3 regions of the Bradyrhizobium algeriense genome follow, and region 1 is predicted to be linked to each of the others. Evidence: predicted binding sites of a transcription regulator. Region 1 holds the regulator's gene; each other region holds the start of a gene.
What was found. The regulator LexA, encoded in region 1, represses DNA repair genes until DNA is damaged. The targets are predictions, from matches to a motif close to TGTTCNNNNTGTGTTCNG.
Positions count from the first base shown of each region.

Region 2: the regulator LexA is predicted to act here: its motif matches at 2,964-2,981, upstream of V1286_RS21290 (ImuA family protein).
Region 3: the regulator LexA is predicted to act here: its motif matches at 3,553-3,570, upstream of V1286_RS31575 (DNA recombination protein RmuC).

Region 1 is NZ_JAZHRV010000001.1:3,395,188-3,402,603, reverse strand. It holds gene glnA (type I glutamate--ammonia ligase) at 1-448, opposite strand, end outside; gene V1286_RS16765 (hypothetical protein) at 552-734, opposite strand; gene V1286_RS16760 (hypothetical protein) at 903-1,157, opposite strand; gene V1286_RS16755 (ComEC/Rec2 family competence protein) at 1,619-3,913, shown strand; gene V1286_RS16750 (hypothetical protein) at 4,019-4,255, opposite strand; gene V1286_RS16745 (hypothetical protein) at 4,341-4,769, opposite strand; gene lexA (transcriptional repressor LexA) at 4,994-5,695, opposite strand; gene V1286_RS16735 (molybdopterin molybdotransferase MoeA) at 5,907-7,118, opposite strand; gene V1286_RS16730 (HAD family hydrolase) at 7,232-7,416, opposite strand, start outside.
Region 2 is NZ_JAZHRV010000001.1:4,365,849-4,373,264, forward strand. It holds gene V1286_RS21280 (error-prone DNA polymerase) at 1-624, opposite strand, end outside; gene V1286_RS21285 (Y-family DNA polymerase) at 621-2,213, opposite strand; gene V1286_RS21290 (ImuA family protein) at 2,104-2,898, opposite strand; gene V1286_RS21295 (UdgX family uracil-DNA binding protein) at 3,268-4,647, shown strand; gene V1286_RS21300 (inorganic phosphate transporter) at 5,187-6,815, shown strand; gene ppk2 (polyphosphate kinase 2) at 6,988-7,416, shown strand, end outside.
Region 3 is NZ_JAZHRV010000001.1:6,546,089-6,553,504, reverse strand. It holds gene V1286_RS31590 (hypothetical protein) at 1-340, shown strand, start outside; gene V1286_RS31585 (AmpG family muropeptide MFS transporter) at 486-1,850, opposite strand; gene V1286_RS31580 (GIY-YIG nuclease family protein) at 1,928-2,233, opposite strand; gene V1286_RS31575 (DNA recombination protein RmuC) at 2,314-3,522, opposite strand; gene def (peptide deformylase) at 3,693-4,220, shown strand; gene fmt (methionyl-tRNA formyltransferase) at 4,409-5,341, shown strand; gene truA (tRNA pseudouridine(38-40) synthase TruA) at 5,341-6,078, shown strand; gene dapE (succinyl-diaminopimelate desuccinylase) at 6,266-7,416, opposite strand, start outside; gene V1286_RS31550 (DUF805 domain-containing protein) at 7,413-7,416, opposite strand, start outside.

The sequences.
Region 1 (7,416 bases):
TGCCCTGCCCGTAGCGCACGTCGTCGAACACGAAGAACTCCGCCTCAGGGCCGAAGTAGCTCGTATCGGCGAGGCCGCTGCCCTTCAGGTAAGTTTCGGCCTTCTGGGCGATGTAACGGGCGTCACGGCTATAGGGTTGACCGGTCACGGGATCCCTGATGTTGCAGATCAGGACCAGGGTCGATGCAGGGGAATACGGGTCAAGGAAGGCTGTGGTCGGGTCGGGCACGACCAGCATGTCGCTTTCCTGAATTTCCTGGAAGCCGCGGATGGATGAGCCGTCGAATCCAATGCCTTCGCTGAGAGCATCGATATCAGCTGCACCCGGCGGGACGGAAAAATGCTGCCACACGCCAGGCAAGTCGGTGAAGCGCAGATCGATCATCTGCACCTCCTCTTCCCTGATCGCCTTCACGAGATCTTCGGCTGTTGCACACTTCGGAAACATGGCTTCACTCCTGTTATGGAGAGCCGCATCTTGGAGGTCGTGCTGCCATTCAGCCGCAGCGAAGCGGCTTGTGACTGGCTCACGTTCTGCGTTGCCGGCAGCTTCAGCTTTGGTGCGGTCCGCGCATGAGCTTCATGGCGTCTTCGATATGCCGCCAGGTTCTGGCCAGTTCGAGCTCGCCTTTTGCTTCGAGTTCGATGGCGTTCTGGGCAGCTTCGGCAATGGCCTTGGCGCCATGTGCTTCCAGCAATTGCCGCGCATAGTCGTGGATTTCGATTTCTCGCATGGCGTCATCCTCCGCTCGTTCCGCGCGCAACCGTGAATTCCAGTCGGGCCGAGAGCTGTAGACGTTGACACCTAGTCAAGCGCACCCAGTGTGCATCCTGCTGCGGCGCAATTGCAAGAGCGCTTTCCAGGGCGGTGGGCTGCCGGGATTGGATGGTGGCGCCGGCGCCTAGCAGCCCCGGCAAATGCTGCGCAGGGATTTGGCGAGCAGGGCATCCTCCTGCGACACCGGCTCATACGGCTTTTGCTGCGCCTGCTTGGCCTCGTCGGTTTTCTGCCGGGCGGTCCGTTCAGCATCCTGGCGCTTATAGCATGCCTCGCGCTCGGATCTCGCCTCGATGAAACGGCATTGTTCAGCCGCTGCAGCCGTGGTCGCCGAGGCGATAATCATGAGGGCGGATGAAAGGCAGGCGGCAAGCTTCATGCAGCGACTATAGTGCGAGCCGCAGCGCATTTCTTCAGGTTTCTGCCTGAACACGCAAAGCGCATGGAAGCTTTTAACGCAGGTCAATCAACGGCGGCGGAGTGCTCCCGGTGACATCAGATGCATCACCGGAGACGCGCCAGGCTGCTATTCCGAAGCATGCCGTGAGCGTGAGAGCCATCACGAGCAAAAGCATGCAAGAAAACTGGCTCACGTCGTGCTCCGCAACCGGCCTGAATTTCAGAGAACGAGCACGCTTTGCCGAGTCGGAAAATGCAGTTGGGCTGACCTAACGGTGGTTTTCCACGCGATCGAATTATCTTTTGGCGGAAAATCAGTCGGGAGAGGTCCCGTGGGTGTCGCGGCCCATTTCCTCAGGTTTCTGCATCCGTTCCGCTGCGGCCGCAATACACCGTCCGGTAGTCTTGTGATCTCCACGGGATCGTAAGGTGTAGACCGGGGTGGCGGAGCAGGGCGACATTTCGGGCCGGAAGCGGGGCTATGCCGGGACCTGGCCGCCGCGCGCGGCGGCGCCTATCGGCGGCCTCCTGCCGTCGCGTCCCGCTTTCTGGCCGCCGCTTATCGAAACCCTGCGCGTATGGGCTCGCGCCGAGGCTGGCGCCGGCCGCCTGCTGCCCTGGGTGCCCGTCGCGTTCGGCACCGGCATCGCCTTTTACTTCGCCGCCGACCATGAGCCGGTGCTCTCAGTCGCCGCCGTCGTGGCCATCGCGCTATGTGCGGTGGCGATTCTGCTGCGCCGGCAAAAATTCTTTCCGATCGCGGTGATGGTCGCAGCCGTCGCGGCGGGCTTTGCGATCGCGACGTGGAAGACGGCGCGGGTCGCGCATGGCGTGCTGGCGCGGCCGATGTTTTCGGTGTCGCTGACGGGCTTCGTCGAAACCCGCGACATCCGCGAACGCACCGACCGTTTTGTCCTGCGCGTCGTCACCATGGAGAGCGCGCGCGGGACGACCAGGCTCGAACGCGTGCGGCTGTCGGTGAAGAAGGGCACGGCGCCCGCGGTCGGCAGCTTTGTCGAGTTGAAGGCGCGGCTGTTGCCGCCGCTCACGCCGGTGCGGCCGGGCAGCTACGATTTCAGCCGCGACATGTTCTTCGCCGGCATCGGTGCCTCCGGCTTCGTGATGGGCGCGATCAAGACCGCGGAGGCGCCCGCCACCGGCGGTGGGCTGCGCCTGCGCTACTCGGCGTTGATGCAGGGCCTGCGCGACACGATCGACGCGCGGATCAGGACGACGCTGGAGGGCGACAAGCGCGCGATCGCCACCGCGCTGTTGACCGGGCGGCGCGACGCGATCTCGCCGCCGGTGAACGACGCGATGTTCATCTCAGGCCTCGGCCACGTGCTTTCGATCTCCGGCTATCACATGGCCGTCGTCGCCGGCGTCGTGTTCTTCGCGGTGCGGGCGCTGCTGGCGCTGTTTCCAACGCTCACGGTCGGTTACGCCATCAAGAAATGGTCGGCAGTGGCGGCGCTTGCGGCCGCCGCGTTCTATCTGCTGCTGTCGGGGGCGGAAGTGGCGACGCAGCGCTCCTTCTTCATGACGGCCGTGGTGCTGATCGCGGTCATGGTCGATCGCCGGGCGATCACGTTTCGCACGCTCGCGGTCGCGGCCCTGATCGTGCTGACGGTGGCACCGGAAGCACTGGTGCATCCGAGTTTTCAAATGTCTTTTGCCGCCACGCTGGGCCTGGTGGCGTTGGTGCAGATCGGCATGCCGCGCCTGTTCGCGGCGCCGGACAACACCGCAACCGCGCGGGCGGCGCTGTGGGGCGGTCGCGAACTCACGATGTTGTTGCTGGCCTCATTGGTGGCGGGGCTCGCGACCATGCCCTATGCGGCCTTTCACTTCCACCGCGTCACGCCTTATGGCGTGCTGGCCAATCTCGCGGCGATGCCGGTCGTCTCCGCGGTCGTGATGCCGGCGGGCCTGCTCGGCCTCGTCGCGATGCCGTTCGGCTTCGACCGGCTGTTCTGGGCGATCATGGGCGTCGGCATCGACTGGATGATCGCGGTGACCCAATGGGTCGCGGCGTTGCCCGGCGCGGTCGGCCGGGTGCCGGCGTTCGGCATCGGCCCGCTGATTGCGGCGAGCCTCGGCATCATTCTGCTCGGCCTGCTGCGCACGCCGCTGCGCTGGTCGGGCGCGGCGCTGGTGCTATCGGCGGCGCTGTGGGCGGCGAGGGTGCCGCAGCCGGATATTCTGGTCTCCGCCGACGGCCGCAATGTCGGCGTCCGCGGCCAGGATGGAAGGCTGCATCTGATGCATGCGGTGAAGGGCTCCCGGGATGCCTTCCTGCTGAAGGAGTGGCTGGCGGCGGATGCGGACGCACGCACAGCGGCCGATGCATCGCTCACCGCAGGTGTTTCATGCGACGACCTTGGCTGCGTGATGCAATCCGCCGCCGGCGGCCTGGTCGCGCAGGCGCACAAGCCCGAGGCGCTGGCGGACGATTGCGAGCGCGCGGCGCTCATTGTGACGCTGCGGCAGGTGCCCGCTTCATGCGCGGCTTCGGTCATCGATGCCGACCGGCTGCGGCGGCAGGGCGCGATGGCGTTGCGGCGAGGCCGTGAGGGATTTGTCGTCGAGGCGGCAAAACCCAGGGGGATCGATCGCCCGTGGTCGCCGGCCATCGCCGACGAGAGCGAGGCAGACGCCACCGTGCTTGCGCCACGCGTCGTGCCGCGCGCGGTCGACGCCACGCCGGCCGAGGCCGACCTTCAGGCGGAGGAGTAGAGCTCCAGCGAAAGCCTGCCCCGGACTTGATCCGGGGAGGAGACCGGTTCGCGTCAAGAAAACGCGTCAAATCAAAAAATCTAACCCCAGGGCTCTAGATGAATTTCAGTGCTCGTCGAGCGGGGGACTTGAGGGAGTGGCCGGTATTTCGAATGCGCCGAGGTGGAATTCCTCCGGCGCGTCGGGGGTCGACGGCAGGTTGACCAGCGTGAACGACGCCTCGGGGAATTGCCGCCAGATCGCGAGATCTTCGGCCGTGATAGTCAGCCAGCCGTACCGGAACATGTACCGTCCGGGCTCCGTGACGCGACCGGCTTTTTGCCATGTAACCTTGTTGACCACCGACTGCCCCTCGGCGCCCAGTTTCTCACAAAACCATATCACCACGATCCGCCGGCCTGAAACCGGCGGATCGCATGTGCGTCGTTTATCCGGTCACGATGGATCCGGCCCGAGGCGCCTCCGTCACCGCTTCCTTTGCCTTCGCCGACCGTTCGCCCTCGGTCACCGGCAATTGCAGCACGGTCGCGCGCTGGCCTTCGCAAAGCTGCGTCACCAGCACATGGCTTCCGTCAGGAAATTCGATCGCGTCATGATGGCGATCGGACACTTCGGGTTCAATCTGGTTGAACTTGCCGACCCGCCAGTCGGTGGTTCGCGTCCAGATCCATCGGTTGTCGTATCTGACGTCCTCGGTGAACGCCAGTTCGGTGCCGGGAAGCATGCAGACCGCCACTGCGGGCTCGCGTTCCGACGCAAAGCCGCGGGTCGATGTACCGCGGAATGTGGTGGTGATCAGCGTCTCGCCGACCTGGGCCGGTCGCGTTGCCACAGCATGCAGGCTATAGTCACACATCGGATGGCTCCCTCATTTGAGATAGCTGACCCGTGTCTTGAAGGAGGCACAGGCCTCTATCAGAGTAGACTTGGCGCAGAGCCTTTTCTTGTTTCTGGGCATTTCTGCGACGGACGCACTGCGCTTAAATCACAAACGCGATAACGCAGGTTAGTTCCCCACGCCCCACAAAAAACCTCGGCCGAAGGCCGGGGCCGTCGCAGTCCTGTCGGTAACCCGACCATTCAATACTTCCGGTACAGACCGATCAGCTTGCCCTGAATCCGGACCCGGTTCGGCGGCAGGATGCGCACTTCATAGGCAGCGTTGGCGGGCTCCAGCGCGATCGAGGCGCCACGGCGGCGGAAGCGTTTTAGCGTGGCTTCCTCCTCGTCGATCAGCGCCACCACGATGTCGCCGGTGTCGGCGGTTTCGTTGCGCTGGATCAGTGCCATGTCGCCGTCGAGAATGCCGGCGTCCACCATGGAATCGCCGCGCACTTCGAGCGCGTAATGCTCGCCGGAGCCGAGCATGTCGGGCGGCACGCTGATGGTGTGGCTGCGGGTCTGCAGCGCCTCGATCGGCGTACCGGCGGCGATCCGGCCCATCACGGGCACGGCGACCGGGCGGTTGCCGTCGTCCTCGCTGGCCGGCGCGCTTACGGGGCGTTTGCCGAGCGTGCCTTCGATGACGCTCGGCGTGAAGCCGCGGCGGCCGTTGCCGGCGGCAGCCAGCTCCGGCAGCTTGATGACTTCGATGGCGCGGGCGCGGTTGGGCAGGCGGCGGATGAAGCCGCGCTCCTCCAGCGCCGTAATGAGGCGGTGAATTCCGGATTTCGAGCGCAGATCGAGCGCATCCTTCATCTCGTCGAAGGAGGGCGGTACGCCGGCTTCCTTCAGCCGTTCATTGATGAAACGCAGAAGTTCATACTGTTTGCGCGTAAGCATCGCGAGCATTCCCCCGGTTGGTACAGTCTTTCGGTCCCGAATCTCCAGGGTCCATCGCGGGAGTCCCCAAAACTCCCAACCATAGACACTAGCAGTCGAAACAAATCATGAACGGACACTATATGTTCGATATGTGTTCCGCAACCACTTAATTTCAGGTGAACGCATTGCGGCTTCGGCTGAAGACACCCTCAAAGGCGCCGTTCAGGCGTCATTCCGGCAGCCGGAGCAGCTCGCAACGCGAACCCTTCGCGGCAGCCGGCGCGAACGGCGGACGTATCACAAGTGCCCGTGCCGCAGCGAGATTCCCCAATAGCGATGAGTCCTGGTGACTGACCGGCACCGCGATCAGCGTGCCGTCTTCGCGCGCTTCGAGGCGGGCCCGAAGATAGTCTTCACGCTGGTCGTTGGCAGCGAGATCGTGGCCCAGCAGGGCGCTTTCGCGCCGATGATGGACGGCGTCGCGGCCCGATAATGCACGAATCAACGGCACCAGAAACAGGAAGCCGCAGACATAGGAGGAGACGGGATTGCCGGGCAGGCCGATCACCCGCATCGTGCCCAGCCTGCCGTGCATCATCGGCTTGCCCGGCCGCATCGCGATGCGCCAGAACATCATGGCCGTCCCCTCGGCCTCCAGCGACCGCTTGACGAGGTCGTGGTCGCCGACCGAGGCGCCGCCCATGGTGATCAGGATATCCGCGTTTGCCTCGCGCGCACGGCGGATGCCTTGCGCGGTGGCATCGACCGTATCGGCGGCGATCCCGAGATCGACGACCTCGGCGCCCGCCGCCCGCGCCAGTGCTCGGATCCCGTAGCCGTTGGAATAGACGATCTGGCCTGGGCCGGGGGTAGCGCCCGGCATCACCAGCTCGTCGCCGGTGGCGAGCACTGCGACTTTCGGGCGGCGGTGCACCGCAAGCTCCGGATAGTTCATGCCGGCGGCGAGTGACAAATCGCGGTCGGTGAGGCGGCGCCCGCGCGTGAGCAGCACATCGCCCTCACGGAAATCGACGCCGGCGGGGCGGATATGCCGCCCTCGAACGGCGGCTTCGGTGATGGCGATGTGATCGCCGTCGATGGCCGTGTCTTCCTGGATGATGACGGCATCAGCGCCGTCAGGGATCACGCCGCCGGTGAAGATCCTCATCGCTTCGCCTTGGCCTACCTTCCGCTCGAACGGGCGGCCGGCGGCGACCTCGCCGATCACCTTCAGCCGCACCGAAAGATCGGCGGCATCGGCCGCGCGCACCGCATAGCCGTCCATCGCCGACATCGCCTGCGGCGGCTGCGTGCGCCGTGCCGCGACGTCGCGCGCCAGCACGCGATGCCAGGCATCGTCGAGCGCGACCATCTCTTCGGGCAACGGTTCGGCGCCGGCAAGGATTGCGGCAAGCGCATCGGCGACAGGCATCAAGGCCACGGGCAGACCTCCAGCAGCATGATCCGGAAAAGTGGACACCGGTTTTCCGAATAGATCACGCTCAAATCAAAGGGATAGAGCGGGATGACGGTTCAAAGAAACGTCATGCCGCTCTAGATCTCAAGTGCGGTCAGCGCCCTTGCCACGTCATCCGTCGATGTCACGTGGATGGCACAAAGGCCGCGCGCCCGCGCACCTTCGATATTGGCGGCCGAGTCGTCGAAGAACAGGATCCGCGACGCCGGCACACCGATCGCTTTTACCACATGATCATAGGCTTCCGCGTCGGGTTTGCGCA
Region 2 (7,416 bases), 970 kb from region 1:
GCGGGCGGGATGGTGGTAAAGCACCTCGTTGGTCGCCAGCAGCGGCACTTTTGCCGCAAGCGCCAGACGATGCAGCCGCGCCAGCCGGCGCTTGTCGTCGCCGCGGTAGAGCAGGCTTGCGGCAAGCCACACGCCGGCCGCCCGACTCTGCTTCAGTCGCTGCAGAATTTCTTGCGCGCTTCCCCCGTCGAAGCGATGCGGCAGCGCCAGCACCAGAAGCTGCCCCTCGGCGAATTCAAGCAGGTCATCGAACCGCAGATGACACTCGCCCTTCTCGATCCGCGTGATGTCGTCGCCGCGCTTGCCGCGGGTCAGCAACTGGCAGAGCCGGCCATAGGCAGCGCGGTCGCGCGGATAGACCAGAATATCGGGCGTGCCATCGATAAAGACGAGGCGCGCGCCGATCAGGAGCTTTGGCTTATGCGTGACCTCGGGGTTTTCGAGCTCCTTGTAGGCGCGGACCACGCCGGCCAGCGTGTTGTGGTCGGCGATGCCGATGGCGGGGATGCCGAGCTCGCTTGCCTGATGCACATAGGCGCGCGGATCGGAGCCGCCGCGCAGGAACGAGAAATTGGTGGTGATGCCAATCTCGGCATAGCCGGAAATGTCAGCGGGGCGTTTCATGCGAACAGCCCGTGCACGAACCATCGGACTGATGCGGGTTCGCTCTCTTCGTCGGCCAGTTCGCTTTCATAGAGCCCGTCTCGAAAGATCCAGAAACGAAGCCCCGCTTCATCCTCGATACGGAAATAATCCCGCGTCGGCCCGTCGCCGTTTTGCTTCCACCATTCCATGGCGATGCGTTCGGGCCCCTCCACCCGCACCACCGCGTGCGTGACGCGGCGCCAGGTGAACTGATGCGGCGGGCCGTCCGGCACGGTTGCGAACGGCACGTTGATGGGCTCCGGCCTGTCGAACAGCCGCAGTGGCTGCAGCGGCGGCTCGCTTTCGATGCGCTCGGGCCAGGCGGCCTGCGCAGCCGCCGCCAGATGATGCTGCGCTGTTACCGCCAATACGGCGCGCTCTGGGATGTGGGTATCCTGCGGCAGGTGCACGACGACACGCTTGCCACCGATGCGCGCGGCGATGCGGTCGATCAGCGCGGCCAGTTCGTCATTGTCATGCACGTTGGCGTCGAGGTCGCGCTGCTGCTGCACCACGATTTCGGTGCGGCTGGCGGAAAGCCTGATGAGATCGAAGCCGAAGCCGGGATCGAGGGGATCGTTGAGCGCATCGAGCCGCTCGCGAAACAGGCGGTCGATCACTTCCGCTTTCGTCACCGGACGGCCGGTATCGACCGGGATCGTGCGCACCGCGCCGTCGGTGCGGAAAAAACTTGCTTCCAACCGCCGCGCACCCTTGCCCTGCTTGTCCATCGCCGTGACCAGCATGGCAGCGAGCGCGGACAGGTTCATCGCGATCACGGTGTCGGTGGCGACCGGTTCGGGAAAGCGTTTTTCGACGATGTAATCCGGCAGCGGCTTTCGGGGACTGATCGGCGCATCGCCCTGCCCCAGCGCCTGCTCCAGCAGCGTGGTGAAGCCTGCGCCAAACCGCGCCGTGATCTCGTGACGTCCGCGCGAGGCGACGTCGCCGATGGTCTTCAGGCCCGCGCGGCGCAGGCCGCCGGTGATGGCGTCACCGGCGCCGAGTGCGGATACCGGCAGCGGGCTGACAGCCTCGGCCTCCTCGCCATCAGCAACGATCTTTCCGGAAGCCTGGCGCGTCAGCGTCCGGGCGCAGATCGCGGTGTTCGCGATCGCGGCGCTGACGGCAAAGCCGCGACGGCTCAGCGCGCCGCATACGATCTGCAGCAGCGCACGCTCGCCGCCGAACAGATGGGCGCAGCCGGTGATGTCGAGATAGAGCCCATGCGGCAGATCGAGCGCCACCAGCGGAGTGAAGCGGTCGCACCAGTCGGCGATGTCTTCGAGCGTCTTGCGATCGGCGACCTCGTCGGCGTCGAACACCATCAGCTCCGGGCAGATCGCGCGGGCATTGGCGAGCGGCAGGCCGATCGAGAGGCCGGCGTGCACGGCGGCCTCGTCGAGCGAATGGATCAGGATGGCGTTGTGCTGCTTGGCGACGACGACGCTGGGGGTTTTATCCAGCGCGTCGCCGCTGCCCGAAAGCTTGCGCTTGATGCGGTCGATGGGCAGGCGTGGCAGCCACAGGCTGAGGATACGTCGCCGGTTCGCTGAAGAGGCATTCATCACATTTCCATTCCATGATCCAGCGGCCGACCGGGCCATGACGGTTACGAACCAGCTGCGCGTCGAAGACAGGCGCGCCCCACGCGCTCCATGGTGCTGACGGCGGCGAATGCGCCGCGCGCACGATCCATCTTGTCTCCGCGGTCGACGGCCGCGGCTCCGCGGCCATCCGCAGCAGCAATGCGGTGACGCCGGAGGCTGCCGCGGCCAGCGTGAGCTTGCGGCTGGCGACGAGATCGAGCTGGCGCGCCTGCCCCCAGACTTCCAGCACGACGGCGCCGAGCGCATCGCAGGCCACCGCGTCGGCGGCGGTCCGCAACGCGGCGTCAGTGTCCGGCGCGCGCACGGTCACGAGCAGCCGCGGATCGAGACCCAACTCGCAAAGCCCGTTCATCGACAGCGCGCCGGATTCGATTTCCGAAAAATCCTGCCGCACCCAAACCAGCGGCCGGCGCCGCGATACCCTTCCCGCGAGGCCAGCGATGAACCCCGTGGCCGCCGCGCTCTGGTGGCCCTCGGCGAACACTTCATGCACCGCTGCGACCGCAAGACCGCCGCACAGCGTCGCATCTGCTGCCGCATGGCCAAGCGCGATCTTGTTGAGGTCATGCGCATCGCCATGCGTCTCGATCCGCTCGATGCTCCCGCGCAAATTCGCAAGCGTGCTTGTGCGTGCGGTGCTCATGCGCCGCTCCTTAAGAAAATTTGGCCTTTACCGCTTTTTCCTAGTGAACCCGCGGCTGGCTCATTTGTTCATGATATGTTCTAATATAAAGCTAACCGGCCCGGCAGAGTCAATCAGGATCGACGCCTTGGCGATTCATGAATGGAATCAAAGGGATTCAACGATGGCCGTGCAACGTAAGCTGGAAATCCTGGCGGATGCCAACCCCGCACGCGGCATCCCGAGAAGAAAGGCGCTGCCGAGCACTTGCGAGCCTCGAAGGATGACAGGAATGCGGCCCATCCTTCGAGACGCCGCTTACGCGGCTCCTCCAGCGACAACGGCAAAGCCGTTGCGCGGGGATGACAGCGAAGTACGTGGAGTAAGCAAATGCACCACATCACCCTCGACAGCGAAACCGATTTCGATGGCTGGCGGAAAGCCGCCCGCGCACTGGCACTGGGCGATGTGAAACCCTCCGATGTGAGCTGGCGCGTGACGGGCGATGCGCCCGAACTGTTCGAGCCGGCGGCGGCGCCGCTCGAGCCGCCACATGGCACGTTCAACGTACCTGCCAAATTCGTCGAACTGGCTGAAGTCGCGATCCTGCACCGCAACCCTGAGCGGTTTGCCCTGCTCTACCGTCTGCTGTGTCGGTTGCGAATTCATCACGACCTGCTTGAACTCGCAACCGATCCTGACGTGGCCGAGGTCGCCGCGATGGCAAAGGCCGTGCGCCGCGACGAGCACAAGATGCACGCCTTTGTCCGCTTCCGCGAAATCGGCCGCGAGCACAAATCGCACTTCGTCGCCTGGTTCGAGCCGGAGCATCATATCGTCGAACTGGCCGCGCCGTTCTTCGCGCGGCGCTTCGCCGACATGCCCTGGTCGATCCTGACGCCTGACGTCTGCGCGCATTGGGACGGCCATGCCGTCTCGATCACATCGGGCGTCGCCAAGAGCGAAGCTCCGACCGCGGATCGGCTGGAGGAAACCTGGTGGAGTTATTACGCCAGCATTTTCAATCCGGCCCGGCTGAAAGTGCAGGCGATAAATAAGGAGATGCCACGGAAATACTGGCGGAACCTGCCGGAGGCCTCGTTGATTAACCCCCTGAAACCGCCCAAAGCAAACGACACGGCGAGCGAAATGGCCCGCAAACAGGCTGACGATATTGAGATGCTGCGCGAGGAAGCCGCCGATTGCCGCGCCTGTCATCTCTACAAGGATGCGACGCAGACCGTATTCGGCGAAGGCCGGCAAACGGCGCGGATCATGCTGGTCGGCGAGCAGCCCGGCGACAAGGAAGACCTCGCCGGAAAACCGTTCGTAGGTCCCGCGGGTCAAATGCTCGACCGCGCGCTGGAAGAGGCCGGGATCGACCGCCGCACGGTCTACGTCACCAATGCGGTCAAGCATTTCAAGTTCGTGCCGCGCGGAAAGATCCGACTGCACCAGAAGCCGAATACGCCGGAGATCAAGGCGTGCCGGCAATGGTACGAACGGGAACTCGCCGCGATCAAACCCGAGTTGGTGGTGGCAATGGGCGCTACCGCAGCGCAAAGTGTGTTCGGGAAAATTACCCCGATCAACAAGAACCGCGGCCGCCCGATCGATCTCGACGACGGCACCAGGGCGCTGGTGACGGTGCACCCGTCCTATCTGTTGCGATTGCCGGACGCCGAGGCCAAGGCGCGGGAATACCGGCGCTTCGTCCAGGACCTCAAAATAGCCGCCGACGTGCTGCGAAAATCAGCACATGCGGCCTGAATTCCGCCAATCCGGCAGCCGCAATTATTGGTGAAATATAACGGGAAAAATTGACAATTCCATCTGCAACCATTAATTGATAGAAGACACAATCGCATTCTCAAGGGAATGTGGGACGTCTGGTCACGCCATGACGCTCCCATACGGTCGACGCGCTGCGCGGTCCACTTCAGCCCCGGCGCCGTGCAGCGCGCGACCCACTCTTGCGCCGCAAAGCCGACCATACGAGAGGCGACGGCATGAGGAAACGGTGAGAGGTAGCGGCGCGCAATCCCTCGGCCGCACGCGACCGGAATAGGTTCAATCCGCATTGCTTCAACCCGCATTGCTAAGGACGGGAACTGCGCCATCGCGCGGCACCGCCTCGCCAATGGCCCAACGATTCCAAGGAGAAGCATCCGGCGCCAAGGCATACGCCCGCGCCGACGCGCCTTGCATCGTCTGCCCCCAGGCCGAGCCAATCGCTGCCTGTCATCCAACCTTCAAGTCCCTCAGTCAGAAATGCTCCCTCAGTCAGTTTATTTCGGCGGGGTGTCAGAATGACCGATGTTGCTCTCAATTCATCGATGGGCGACGCGGCGCCCGTCCAGCCGGCCTCGCGGCCGAACCTCGACAAGGGTTTCAATCCGCTGACCATGATCCTGTTCTGCGGCATCCTCGCCGCCGGGCTGCTGTACGTCGCCTACAGCATCTACGCCGACATCGACGCGACCGGCATGCGAGTTACCGCCTACCTGCCCTATATCCTGCTGTTCGTGGCGCTCCTGATCGCGCTCGGCTTCGAATTCGTCAACGGCTTCCACGACACCGCCAACGCGGTCGCGACCGTGATCTACACCCATTCGCTGCCGGCGGAATTCGCCGTGATGTGGTCGGGCTTCTTCAATTTCCTCGGCGTGCTGCTCTCCTCCGGCGCGGTCGCCTTCGGCATCGTCTCGCTGCTGCCGGTGGAATTGATCCTCCAGGTCGGAAGCAGCGCCGGTTTTGCGATGGTGTTCGCGCTGTTGATTGCCGCCATCGTCTGGAATCTCGGCACCTGGTATTTCGGCCTGCCGGCATCTTCCTCGCACACGCTGATCGGCTCGATCATCGGCGTCGGCATTGCCAACGCGATGATGCGCGGCCGCGACGGCACCTCGGGTGTCGACTGGACCAAGGCGACCGAGATCGGTTACGCGCTGCTGCTCTCGCCGCTGTTCGGCTTCTGTATGGCGGCGATCCTGCTGCTGGTGCTGAAGTTCGTCGTCCGCAATCCGGCGCTGTATGCCGCGCCCGAAGGCAACAAGCCGCCGCCGCTGTGGATCCGCGGCGTCCTGATCGCGACCTGCACCGGCGTCAGCTTCGCGCACGGCTCCAACGACGGCCAGAAGGGCATGGGCCTGATCATGCTGATCCTGATCGGCACGGTGCCGACCGCCTACGCTCTGAACCGTGCCCTGCCGGAATCCCAGGTGGTGCAGTTCCAGAAGACCTCGGAAGCCGCCTCCAAGGTGATCGCCGCCAAGGGCGCCGGCCATAGCATCATCGGCGACCCGCGGCCCGCGGTGACGCAATACGTCGCCGCCCGCAAGATCAGCGAAGGCACCTACCCCTCGCTGGCCGTGCTGGTGAAGGATATCGGCGACCAGGTCCAGAAGTACGGTTCGCTGAACAAGGTGCCGGCGGAAGCCGTCGGCAACACCCGTAACGACATGTACCTGACTTCGGAAGCGATCCGCTTCCTGATGAAGGACAAGGAAAACGACCTGAACAAGCAAGAGGTCGACATCCTCAAGGCCTACAAGGGCTCGCTCGACTCAGCCACCAAGTTCATCCCGCTCTGGGTCAAGATCGCGGTGGCGATCGCGCTCGGGCTGGGCACCATGATCGGCTGGAAGCGCATCGTCATCACCGTCGGCGAGAAGATCGGCAAGTCGCATCTGACCTACGCGCAAGGCGCGTCCGCCGAACTTGTTGCCGCCTCGACGATCGGCGTCGCCGACGTGTTCGGCCTGCCGGTTTCCACCACCCACGTGCTGTCGTCCGGCGTCGCCGGCACCATGGCAGCCAACGGTTCCGGCCTGCAGATGGCGACCATCCGCAACCTGCTGATGGCATGGGTGCTGACGCTGCCGGCCGCGATCTGCCTGTCGGCAGGCCTCTACGTGCTGTTCTCGAATCTGTTCTGAGTATCGGCGGTGCGATCGGGTCGCTGTCATGCGGGCAGCCTCGACAGGTAGCGGAAGGCCGGAACCAAACTCCGGCCTTTTGCTTTCCGCAAAGTGCCCTGACCGATGATACGGCAGGACACCGACGTTCGCACACCATGCGAACCCAATAGTTCTGCAGCTGGAGCCCGCCATGACCAAAAGGCCCCCGAATGGCACCATCCACGACCGCATTCAGGCGGAAATGCTGGATAGTTTCGATGAGGAACTGGAACTTGAAATCGACGACGATCGTCTCGATGCGCTGACCAATGAATTTGCCGACCATACGGAAGAAGAGACGATCGATCGGCGCGTCTACTTCAAGGAATTATTCCGTCTGCAGGGTGAACTGGTAAAATTGCAGACCTGGGTGCAGCACCACAAGCTGAAGGTGGTGGTGATTTTCGAGGGGCGCGATTCCGCCGGCAAGGGCGGCGTCATCAAGCGCATCACCCAGAGGCTCAATCCGCGTGTCTGCCGCGTCGCGGCGCTTCCGGCGCCGAACGAGCGGGAGCGCACGCAATGGTATTTCCAGCGTTACGTTTCGCATTTGCCGGCCGGCGGCGAGATCGTGCTGTTC
Region 3 (7,416 bases), 3.2 Mb from region 1:
GGCCGAGCCGGCGCCGAAGCCCGGCAAGCCGATCAATGCCGGCGATGTCCTGTCCGGTGAACTCAACGCCATGAAGGGCGGCAAGAAGAGCAAGCGCGCCTCGACCTACCAGATCACCAGCGAACCGCGCCGGCTGCCGCCGCCGAACGGGCTGTGCAATCTCGAAACCGGACCTGAGACGTTCCAACTCGTCACCAGCAGCGACGCCCAGGCCGCGCAACTGAAGAATTTCATCGGCAAGGAAATTTCCGTGAAGGTCGACGAGGTCGCCTGCGCGCAGGACGCCGGGCAGATGAGCGAAGCGGTGGTGACGAAGTGGAGCGTGGTGACCAAGCATTGAGGTAGCCACACGACAGGTGTCATCGCCCGGCCTTGTGCGCAATTGCGCACTGGGACCGGGCGACCCAGTACGCCGCGGCCCATCGGCTCTATCGCAACTGCTCTGGAATACTGGATCCCCGCCTTCGCGGGGATGACGATGGAGGCTAAACCTTCACCGGCCCCACTGCCTCGAAATGCCCGCGCCGCTGCAGCCAGGCCAGCAGGATCAGGCTCGGCACCGCGACCGCGACGGAGATCACGAAGAACAGAGGCCAGCCCGTGGTCTCCGCCACAAAGCCCGCGCCGGAGGATAAATAGGTCCGCCCGACTGCGGCCAGTGCGGTGAGCAGCGCATATTGGGTAGCCGTGTGTAGCGGGTTTTGGCACAGCGCCGAGAGATACGCGACGAAGATCACGGTGCCGATCGCACCAGTGAAGTTTTCGGCCGAGATGGCGACCGCCAGCGCCCATTGATTGACGCCGACATAGGCGAGCCAAGCGAACACCAGGTTGGAGATCGCCTGCAGCACGCCGCCGATCCACAGGCTTGCAACCAGCGAATAGCGCCGCGCCAGATAGCCGCCGGCAAAACCGCCGATCAGGGTCGCGATGAGGCCGACGCCCTTGACGATGGCGGCGTAGTCGTTGCGGGTGAAGCCGAGGTCGATCACGAACGGCGCGGTCATCGTGCCCGAAAATGCGTCGGTGAATTTGAACAACACCACGAAGGCCAGCGCTACCCAGGCATATTTGCGGGCGAGAAATTCGGAGAATGCCCCGATGGCCGCATGCATGACGCGCGAGAAAGCTGCCTCGCCGCGGGTCTTGGCCTCCGCGCGCACCGACTGTTCGGGTTCGGTGGCGGCCAGCGCCGTGAGGGTGCCGATCAGCACCAGCGCGGCCATGGCAACATAGCCCCACATCCATGCCGAGTTGCGCCCGATGCCGGTGTCTTCGAATGCGCTCACCAGGAACAGCACGCCGGCAGTCGAGACCAGCATACCGATCCGGTAGGCCGCGACGTAGGACGCCATGCCGGCGGCCTGTTCGCTCTCGGGCAGGCTTTCGACGCGGAACGCATCGACCACGATGTCCTGCGTCGACGACATCGTTGCAACCAGCAGCGCGCCGAGCGCGACGAACAGCGGCGAGCGCGCCGGGTCGGTCAGCGCCAGCAGCAGGATCGCACCGATCAGGAGCAGTTGTGAGAACACCAGCCAGCCGCGCCTTCGGCCGAAGGCGCGCGTGAAGATCGGCACGTGCAGTGCATCGACCAGCGGCGCCCAGATGAATTTCAGCGTGTAGGGCGTGCCGACCAGCGCAAACAGCCCGATGGTGCCGAGGTCGACGCCGGATTCCCGCATCCACACCAGCAGCGTCGATCCCGACAGCGCCAGCGGCAGCCCGGAGGAGAAGCCGAGCATCAGCACGATCAGTACGCGCGGTTGGAGATAGACCGCCCACGCCTCGCGCCAGGAGGGAGCGGGTGTGGCGGCTTTTTCGATGAAAACGGATTCTGGTGCTGTCATGGAGACGTGTTAGCAGATTCTGCTACAAAAAGACTGTCATCGCCCGGCTTGACCGGGCGACCCAGTATTCCAGAGGCCTATCCGCCGCCTCCAGCAATCTCAGGGTAAAGATCAATCCAGTCCGGATTTTGTTTCTCAATCAGCGATATCTTCCAGGCTCGTGGCCATTTCTTGAGGCGTTTTTCTCGCTGGATCGCATATTCGATCTGATCGAAGATTTCGAAATAGACCAGCCGGGTCACCTCGTGCTTCTTGGTGAAACTCTCGGCGATTTTCAACTTATGCTCGCCAATGCGTCGTACAAGATCGTTCGTCACGCCGATGTAGAGCGTGCCGCCAATACGGCTGGCCAGTATGTAGACGTAATAGCTGCGTGCCCCCATTTACCGCCTCTGGGATACTGGGTCGCCCGGTCAAGCCGGGCGATGACAGCCTGATGTGTGGCTTCGGCCGGGCAAGCCAGTCACTCCCCCGCCTGCAGCTTGCGCGGCACGGGGAACAGTTCGGCTGTTCCGCCCTTCACCACGCGCGCCGCCTCGACCGGCGCATCAGCCTTGCTGAAATCGAGTTCCTCGATCCGCCCGGCGCGCTTTTCGATCTTGTCGGCGGAGATCAAAATCTGTCGCACATCCTCGTTGACGTCGCCAAAATGCTTCTGCAGCTTCAGCACGCGCTCGCGCAGGCGCCCCAGATCGTCGCCGAGATTGAGCACTTCGGTGCGGATCTGGTCGGCGGCGTCGCGCATCCGCGCGTCTTTCAGGATCTGCTGCATCACCTGGATCGCCAGCATCAGAAGCGAGGGCGACACCAGCACGACGCGGGCGCGGTAGGCCTTCTGGATCACGTCGTCGAAACCGTCGTGAATTTCCGCATAGACCGATTCCGACGGCACGAACATCAGCGCGGTGTCCTGGGTCTCGCCGGCGATCAAATATTTCTCGGCGATGTCGTTGACGTGCTTCATCACGTCGTTGCGCAGGCGCTGGGTAGCGAATTTGCGTTCCTCGTCGCTGCGCGCGTCGTGCAACGCGGTCATCGCTTCCAGCGGAAATTTCGCGTCGATGCAGAGCGGCCGTTGGTCGGGCAGGAACACCACGCAGTCCGGCCGCTTCCCCGTCGAGAGCGTGTGCTGGAACTCGTAGGAGCCCTGCGGCATGCCGTCCTGCACGATCGCTTCCATCCGCGCCTGGCCGAAGGCGCCGCGCGACTGCTTGTTGGCGAGCACATCGCGCAGCGTGGTCACCTGCGAGGTCAGGTCGGTGAGGTTCTTGTGCGCGTTGTCGATGATGCCGAGCCGCTCGTGCAGCACGCGCAAGCTGTCCATGGTGTGGCGCGTGGTCGCTTCCATCGACTGGCCGACGCGGTGGGTCACCGAATCCAGCCGCTCGTTGACCGCGCGCGCCATCTCGGCCTGGCGGCCGGCCAGCGACTGGGCCATGGCGTCGACCCGGCCGGTGGACTCGCTCTGCGCCCGCAGCATCTGGCTTAAGCGCTCTTCCAACTCGTCGGCGCGAATCGCCTGCGCCATCGCCAGTTCCGCGCCACGGCGGCCGGAACGGGCAATGACGACGGCAATCGCCAGCAGCAGCACCAAAGCGAGCGCGCCAAAACCTGCCAGCGCCTCGCCACCGTGAATCGGCAGGTCGCCGACGATGAAAAGAATTTCGTTCATGCGGCTATGTAGCCCGATTCGCCGGCTTTCGCGAACGAAGAGGGAACATTTATGGTAAATGAAGGCTTAATTTTCGTGGTTAACGCCGCCTTAAAAATCATGGTTAAGGCCGCCTTAACGGGCGCCCCGGCGCATTGACCGCGACAAATCAGCAGCTTAAATCGCGCGCTATGGCCTTAAGAGAAATCATCATCCTGCCGGACAAGCAGTTGCGGCTGGTCTCCAAACCCGTCGAGAAGGTGACGGCGGAGATCCGCAAGCTCGCCGACGACATGTTCGAGACCATGTACGACGCGCCCGGCATCGGGCTCGCGGCGATCCAGGTCGCGCAACCCTTGCGGCTGATCACCATGGACCTCGCCAAGAAGGACGAGAACGGCGAGACCAAGCCGAGGCCGCGGGTGTTCATCAATCCGGAAATCATTTCCTCGTCGGAGGAATTGTCGGTCTACGAGGAGGGCTGCCTCTCGATCCCCGAATATTACGAGGAAGTCGAGCGCCCGGCGCAGGTCCGCATCCGTTTCACCGATCTCGACGGCAAGGTGCACGAGGAGGACGCCGACGGGCTGTTCGCCACCTGCATCCAGCACGAGATCGACCACCTCAACGGCGTGCTGTTCGTGGACTATTTGTCGAAGCTGAAGCGCGACCGCGTGTTGAAGAAGTTTACCAAGGCCGCCAAGCGCGCGGCGGAGTAGGCTCTCTTTTGCGACAATCCATCAGCCGTCATGCCCGGGCTTGTCCCGGGCATCCACGTCTTCCTTCTTGTTGCACCAAAGACGTGGATGGCCGGGAGCGCAGACAAGTGTACGTAGTCTGCGCAAGGCAGACTACTATGCCCGGCCATGACGGAGTAAATTGAACGTCCGCAGGACACTAAACCAATATGTCCCTCCGTTTGATCTTCATGGGCACGCCCGATTTCGCGGTGCCGACGCTGCTCGAACTCGTGGCCCACGGCCATGAGGTCGTGGCTGTCTACACCCGCGCGCCGAAGCCGGCGGGGCGCGGCATGAAGATGCAACCGACGCCCGTGGAGCAGGAGGCGCGGCGGCTTGGCATTCCCGTGCTGACGCCAACGACGCTGAAGACGCCGGAAGCGCTCGGTGAGTTTCGCGCGCACAATGCCGATGCGGCCGTAGTTGTGGCTTACGGCATGATCCTGCCGCAAGCCATTCTCGATGCACCGAAGCTCGGCTGCTTCAATCTGCACGCCTCACTGCTGCCGCGCTGGCGTGGAGCCGCGCCGATCAATCGCGCGATCATGGCCGGCGATGCCGAGAGCGGCGTGATGGTGATGAAGATGGATATCGGCCTCGACACCGGCGACGTCGCGATGGCCGAGCGGCTGGCGATCACGGACACCATGACCGCTGCCGATCTGCACGATGCGCTGGCGCCGCTCGGCGCTGATTTGATGGTGCGTGCGATGGGCGGGCTCGTGCGCGGCGGATTGCAGCTCCGGAAGCAGAGCGAGGACGGCGTGACCTACGCTGCCAAGATCGAGAAAGCCGAAGCGCGGATCGACTGGAGCAGGCCGGCGCGTGAAGTGCTGCGGCATATTCACGGCCTGTCGCCGTTCCCCGGTGCCTGGTGCGAGATCGCAACCGATGGCGAACCGGCGCGGATCAAGATTTTGCGCTGTGAACCCGCAAAAGGCTCTGGCACATCAGGCGAAGTGCTCGACGATCGCCTGACCATCGCCTGCGGCGACGGCGCGATCCGCATTCTCGAACTGCAACGCGCCGGCAAAACCCCGATGCAAGCGGCGGATTTCTTGCGCGGCACACCGCTCAAACCGCCGGCGCGGATCGCCTGATGCCCCGCTACAAGCTCATCATCGAATATGACGGCACGCCGTTCTCCGGCTGGCAGATCCAGGACAACGCACCGACCGTGCAGGGCGCGCTGGAAGCCGCGGTGATGGCGATCTGCGGCGAGCAGGTTCGCGTCCATGGCTCGGGTCGCACCGATGCCGGCGTGCATGCGCTGGGGCAGGTGGCGCATTGCGATATAAAAAAGCCGTTTCCGCCCGGCCGGCTGCGCGACGGATTGAACGCGCATTTGCGCCCGCATCCGATCGGCGTGCTCTCGGCGGAGATCGTCGCTGATGATTTCGAGGCGCGTTTCTCCGCCAAAAAGCGCCACTACCGCTACCGCATCACCAACGCCAGAGCCAACCTCGCGCTCGATATCAAGCGAAGCTGGCGGATACCGCGGCATCTCGATACGGACACGATGCACATCGCCGCGCAACGCCTGCTCGGCAAGCACGATTTCACGACCTTTCGCGATACTGAATGCCAGGCAAAATCGCCGGAAAAGACGCTCGATCAGCTCGATGTCGTCAGGGACGGCGACGCGGTTTCGATCCTCACTTCCGCACGCTCGTTCCTGCACAGCCAGGTGCGCTCGATGGTGGGCTCGCTGGTGTGGGTCGGCGAAGGCCGCTGGAGCGCAGACGACCTCGCCGCTGCGCTCGCTGCCCGCAACCGCGCCGCCTGCGGCCCCGTCGCCCCGCCGGAGGGATTGTATCTGGTGCGGGTGGAGTATTAGGCGCGGCTGGAGTCGGCCTCGCTTAACCTCGCCCCGCTTGCGGGGAGAGGTCGGATCGCCTCGGCGATGCGAAGCATCGTCCGGTGCGATCCGGGTGAGGGGGTACAGGTCCATCACCGCACACGACTCGTGGAAAGAGCCCCTAACCCCGACCCTCTCCCCGCAAGTGCGGGGCGAGGGAGAAGAGCTACCCAAAATATCGGTTCAACACGCCCCGATAAATCCGAGTCAGCTTTTCCAGATCCGACACCGGCGTGCGCTCGTCGATCTGGTGCATGGTCTGGCCGACCAGGCCGAACTCGATCACCGGGCAATAGCTCGAGATGAACCGTGCATCCGAGGTCCCGCCGCTCGTCGAAAGCTCCGGCTTGCGTCCCGTCACCTCCTCGATCGCGGCGACCGCGAGATCGGTGAAGGCGCCGGGTTTGGTCACGAACACGTTGGAGTTGGAATATTCCCACACGATGCGGGCGCGGATGCGGTTGCCACAGGCCTTCGCCAGCCGTTCCTCAACCAGCGCGCGCAGCGTTTCCTGGGTGTGGTTGTCGTTGAAGCGGATGTTGAATTTTGCGCGCGCCTGGCCGGGGATCACATTGCTCGCGGTGTTGCCGACATCGACGGAGGTGAATTCGAGATTGGAGGCCTGGAACTGCGCGCTGCCGTGATCGAGCGGCTCGTCGGAGAGCGCCACGATCAGCCGCGAAATATCCGGCACTGGATTGGCCGCACGGTGCGGATAGGCGACGTGGCCCTGCACGCCGTCGACATAGAGCGTGCCGGATTGCGAGCCGCGGCGGCCGATCTTGATGCAGTCGCCCAGCACCTCGACATTCGACGGCTCGCCGAGCACGCAATGATCGAATTTCTCGCCGCGCTCGGCGCACCACTTCAAAAGCTTGATGGTGCCGTTGACGGAAATGTCTTCCTCGTCGCCGGTGATCAAAAACGAAATCGAACCTTTCGGCTTGCCGCCATTATCGGCGAGATATTGCAGCACGGCTGCGACGCTGCAGGCAATGCCGCCCTTCATGTCGACCGCGCCGCGGCCATAGAGGAAACCGTCCCTGATCTCGCCGGAGAACGCGCCGAGCGTCCATGCGGTCTCGTCGCCGGGCGGCACCACGTCGGTGTGGCCCGCAAAGGTGATGTGCGGCGCTTCAGAGCCGATGCGGGCGTAGAGGTTGTCGATATCTGATGTGCCGGGTTCACCGAAGGTGACGCGATGCACCTCGAAGCCGGCGTCTTTCAGCAACCGTTCGAGGACGCTCAGCGCGCCGGCATCGGCAGGGGTGACAGACGGGCAGCGGACCAGGTCGCGGGTAATGGAAACGGCGTCAT